2 regions of the Vreelandella venusta genome follow, and region 1 is predicted to be linked to the other one. Evidence: predicted binding sites of a transcription regulator. Region 1 holds the regulator's gene; the other holds the start of a gene.

The links. Region 1 encodes LexA, which represses DNA repair genes until DNA is damaged. Its sites were predicted from a motif close to TACTGTNTANNTANACAGTA; they were not measured.
Region 2: IR195_RS03820 (LexA family protein) is a predicted target of LexA. The motif match lies at 1,199-1,218, and genes of this name have one in related genera.

The regions. Positions count from the first base shown of each region.
Region 1 covers NZ_CP065135.1:1,817,898-1,820,354, forward strand. The annotation lists gene purU (formyltetrahydrofolate deformylase) at 1-105, shown strand, start outside; gene IR195_RS08615 (energy-coupling factor ABC transporter permease) at 190-861, shown strand; gene lexA (transcriptional repressor LexA) at 920-1,597, opposite strand; gene IR195_RS08625 (TetR/AcrR family transcriptional regulator) at 1,930-2,457, shown strand, end outside.
Region 2 covers NZ_CP065135.1:793,257-795,713, reverse strand. The annotation lists gene ccmB (heme exporter protein CcmB) at 1-358, opposite strand, end outside; gene ccmA (cytochrome c biogenesis heme-transporting ATPase CcmA) at 407-1,027, opposite strand; gene IR195_RS03820 (LexA family protein) at 1,287-1,685, shown strand; gene IR195_RS03815 (IMPACT family protein) at 1,713-2,339, shown strand; gene IR195_RS03810 (sodium ion-translocating decarboxylase subunit beta) at 2,454-2,457, opposite strand, start outside.

The sequences.
Region 1 (2,457 bases):
CGTTTTGGGCGTGATGTCGAAAAAGCAGTCTTGGCGCGTGGATTACGTTGGCATCTAGAAGACCGCGTACTGATCCATGGCAATAAGACCGTGGTGTTCAGCTAAACGTGTTGTTTAGATAAGTAGAGTTTTCGTCAATTCAAGCTTATAGCTGGCCTCTCGCTAGCTGACAGGTAGATAGGGGCATCCATGTCTTTCGCGCAAAGTGTTTTAGCTCCCTGGGCATTGTTGCTGACGTGGTTGGTATCGTTGAGTATGCTTGCGTGGATGATATGGCTGCGCCCTTGGCGAGTACTGATAGGCGATGTGTCCCTTCAGCATCGGTGGTTAGCAGCGACGCTCGCTGTGGTGTTGATGTGGCAACTGCGTGCCCAGGCAGTCGATTGGTTAACCTTGCACTTAGTCTTCACCGTCTTAATGACGCTGGTATTCAAAATGCCTCTCGCATTAATCAGCAATGTGCTGATTAATGTTGCAATGTCGGCCAGTGGCCGCAACGAATGGGTATTACTCGGCGCCAATGTATTGGTAACCGGCATTGTACCTGCGGTCATTACCGGTCTGGTATGGCGATGGGTAGACCGGCGCCTGCCGGATAACTTGATGATCTTCTTATTCGTATGCGGCTTTTTTGGCGCGGCGCTGGCAACGCTGGCCGGAGGGTTGTCAGCGGTCTTGCTAATCATAGTGGCGGGTACCGACTCTGAAGCTGTGTACTTAGCCCAAGAGTATGCGCGCTTCTTACCCCTGTTAATGCCCTCCGAGGCTTTTATCACCGGGATGTTGCTCAGCATTTTGCTGGTGTATCACCCGAGCTGGGTAGCTACGTTTAATGATCGTCGCTATATAGATTCTCAGTAAGTGTGTAAGGCCGGTAAGGCATCTAACGATTGCCTCACCGGCATTTGCACTGGCTCGCTTATCCCAGTGCTTGGCCGTTCCCGCCACGTATAACGCCAACTCCTACCCCTTCGATATCAAGCTGCTGAGTGCGTAGGTCAATTTCTATGGGCGCAAAGTCGTTGTTTTCGGCAATCAGTGTCACCGTATGGCCCTGCCGTTTGAAGCGCTTTACGGTTACTTCGTCTTCTAACCTTGCTACTACAATTTGCCCATCACGAACCCGGTCGGTGCGATGTACGGCAAGAAGGTCACCTTCCAATATGCCTACATCCTTCATTGACAAGCCTCGCACCCGAAGTAGGTAATCTGCTTTGGGGGTAAAGTATTCAGCGGGGAGAGGGCAATAACGATCAATGTGTTCCGCTGCAAGAATCGGGCTTCCTGCAGCCACTTCTCCAATGACTGGTAGGCCATTGGGTAGTGGTTCTACATTGGCGGCAGATGCGGTTGTCGAGACATCACTGACATCCAGCGGTTCCTGATTCGGCAGCCGAATTCCCCGTGAGGTGTTACGAATAATGCGAATAGCACCTTTGCGCTCAAGTGCTCGTAAATGCTCCTCGGCAGCGTTCGGGGAGCGAAAACCTAGCGCTTTGGCAATTTCTGCGCGGGTCGGTGGATAGCCAAATTCAGCCATCGTTTTAACTATAAAATCAAAAACATGCTGTTGACGGGCAGTAAGTGGACGCGACATAACAAACTCCAAAAAAATGAACAAGACAGTGGCAACATGTCGGCTTAAACAGTATGTGGTTAAGTATACAGTATGTTGCTCTGTCCAGTACATGTTAGAGCGTTTTACAATGACGTCCGTTATGCAATTGGTGCCTAGAATAAGGATAGGAGCGGCAAGTCTGAGAGGCTATGACAGTGGCAACCCCGATAGCGTCTGATAGCTGGTGTTTGAATGGCTGCCTAGGCTGCGTTTTAGCATCGCGGAAAAAGCTAAAGATAAGTGATTGAGCCAAATAGCGTTATGGCATAGTATTTAACGATGTTTTAAACACTCGTTTTCTGGAGGGCGCTATGGCGCAATCTGATACGGTAACACGTATCCTCGATACCGCTGAGGTGCTGTTTGCCGAGCGTGGTTTTGCCGAAACATCGCTACGCAATATCACCAGTAAAGCGCGGGTTAATTTGGCTGCTGTCAATTACCACTTTGGCTCTAAAAAGGCGCTTATCCAGGCTGTGTTTGCACGCTATTTAGATCCCTTCTCGCAACGCTTTCACACGGCGCTTGATGAGCTGGAAGCGCAGTACAACGGTGATGTGATCCCGCTTGAAGTGCTGTTGGAAACAATGGCAAGCACAGTGCTGGCAGTGCCTGCTGAGCGCAATAGTTTGAAGGTGTTTATGCGTCTGCTAGGCTTGGCGTATAGTCAGGCGCAAGGGCATTTGCGCCGTTATATCCAACAGCAGTACGGCGATGTGTTTACCCGCTTTACTGAGTTGGTGCGTCAAGCCACACCCGATTTACCTGATGCTGAGCGTTTTTGGCGACTGCATTTCATGCTGGGCACCGTGATTTTTACGCTGTCGGGTTTAGATGCG
Region 2 (2,457 bases), 1.0 Mb from region 1:
CTAAAGGCAGACCTGTCAGCAGCCAGTGAACGGCAACTTTTGCAAGGCTGAGCGCCGCCAACGGCTGAGGGGCTAACAGCAGCTGCTCCAAACTGCCGTCGTCGTAGTCACTCCGGAACAGGCTATCCAGGGAAAGCAGCGCCGCTAGTAATGCCGCCACCCACAGCAACCCTGGCGCTATTTCTGCTAGTAACTGGGGATCAGGTGAAATGCCAATCGGAAAGAGCGTTATCACCAAGGCAAAGAACACCAATGGATTAAGCACTTCACCACGACGACGTAGCAAAAGCGTTAGATCTCGCTTAAAGGTGGCACTAATGGCAACCATGAGCCCACCGGAAGGCGCATGCATCGACATTTCTGGGATGCCTGTCGTGGCGTGTGAGCTTGGCAACGCTGTCTCCTTCTACCCCAGTTGAACGCGCCTAAGCACGGATGATGCGGTTAATTCATGATGTGTTGTCACTAATACACAGCCGCCCGCGTTGGCATGTGCAACAAGCTGCGCTTCTAATGCTGCCACTCCGTGGCGATCAATGGCTGTAAAAGGTTCATCCAGGACCCACAATGCCCGTTTAGTAAGCGTCAGCCTTGCAAGAGCAATTCGCCGCTGCTGCCCTGCGGAAAGCTGGCCTGCGGGCACATCCTCAAAGCCACAAAGCCCAACCTGTGCCAGCGCTTCTTCACGCTGGTAATCGTCGCCTTTCTCGCCGCTTAGCGCTTGGTACCACGCCAAGTTTTCCAACGGAGAAAGACCCGCTTTTATACCAGGGGCATGCCCTAAATAGAGTAGATTGGCGAGAAAATGTTCACGCACCTCGCGCATCGAGTCGCCATTCCAATAAATGTCGCCATGGTAGTCGCTCAATTGGCCTGAGAGAATTTTCAACAGTGTCGTTTTTCCGCTCCCGTTAGGGCCTTCAATGCGCACTATTTCGCCACGTTGAATATCAAGATCTAACCCCTCAAACAGCCAACGGTCATCGCGTTCACAGGCTAGCTGTCGGGCTTGTAGGCAGAGGCTCAAGAATATCTCCAGGCACGTAGATTTTGCGTCGAACTCTACACGGAAAGCCCCTTTCTCGCCAGTCGCTCTATGCGGTCTGGGGTCGCATCACATTTCAACCAATCTTCGCTTAAGAACAATAGACTCTGCAGAGCACTAGCACTGTATGCAAAAACAGGTCTATACTACAAACACTGTATGAAAAAACACTACCGATTATAAACACAGCAATCTGCTCAATTACACGCCTAGGGAGCGGGCGCTGCATTGGAGAAAACTCATGACGATGACAATGCCAACACCCCTGAACATCACTCAACATACGCTACCTCAAACAGCGCCGAATACAGCACGCCCTGCTTATTCGCCCCCCCGTGTCACACGACGCAATACATATGCGCTACGCGTGCGCGGCAACAGAATGCGTGAATGCAACCTATTCGATGGTGATGTCATTATTATTCGCCGCTATCAGCAAGGCAGCCATCAAGAAACCGCTATTGCGACGATCAACCAGCGAGAAGTTGCCCTAAGACAACTTTCAATTAGTCGGCTTGGCGTTCACTTATGGCCCGAAGATGCAGCTATGCCTGCCGTCTTCCTGCATAATTGTGATATTCAAGTGCTGGGAATGGTGATGGGCGTCGGGCATGGCGCTAGCAACACTCAGCACCACTAATTGGCCACCCGCTTTAGGGAGCATCGATTGCGTTACCGAGTTCCAGACCTAGCACCCGCCACATGGCATACCGCTGAAATTGAGGTTGAAAAAAGTCGCTTCCTCACTTGGATATGCCATGCCCCCAACACTGGCGACTATCATACGATGTTGCAGGCGGCAAAAGCCGCTCATCCCAATGCAAGCCATCACTGCACCGCCTTTATTGCTGGTCCACCAGGAGAGCAAACACACATAGGGTTCTCTGATGATGGCGAACCTGGCGGCACAGCAGGTAGGCCCATGTATCAAGCCTTGCTCGGTAGCCAGATGGGCGAAATAGGTTGCGTGGTGATTCGTTACTTTGGCGGCACCAAGTTGGGCACTGGTGGGCTTGCCCGGGCTTACGCACAGGCGGTTAATGCCGGGATTGAAAGATTACCTACACGCGAAGTCGTCGAACGAGATAGCTACTTGCTACGTGTCAACTTCGCCCATGAAGCAGTCGCGCGCGCCTGGTGTGATGAGCAGAAAATTCCCATCCAACAGGCAGAGTACGATGGCAGCGGCGTATGCCTCACGATTGGCTGGCCAAAAGATGAGCCACTAAATTTTACTACGCTTGAAAATCGTCTCAAGACAGCACTCGATATGCAAAAAGTGCCGCCACCATAAGATCATTACTATCTCTAATAAAAAACGCGACTTACGCGAGCAGTTGCTCGGTAAGCCGCGTTTAAGATACCCGCCATTACCCAGACTTACTATGCAATGGCAGTACTAGTGGGTTTAG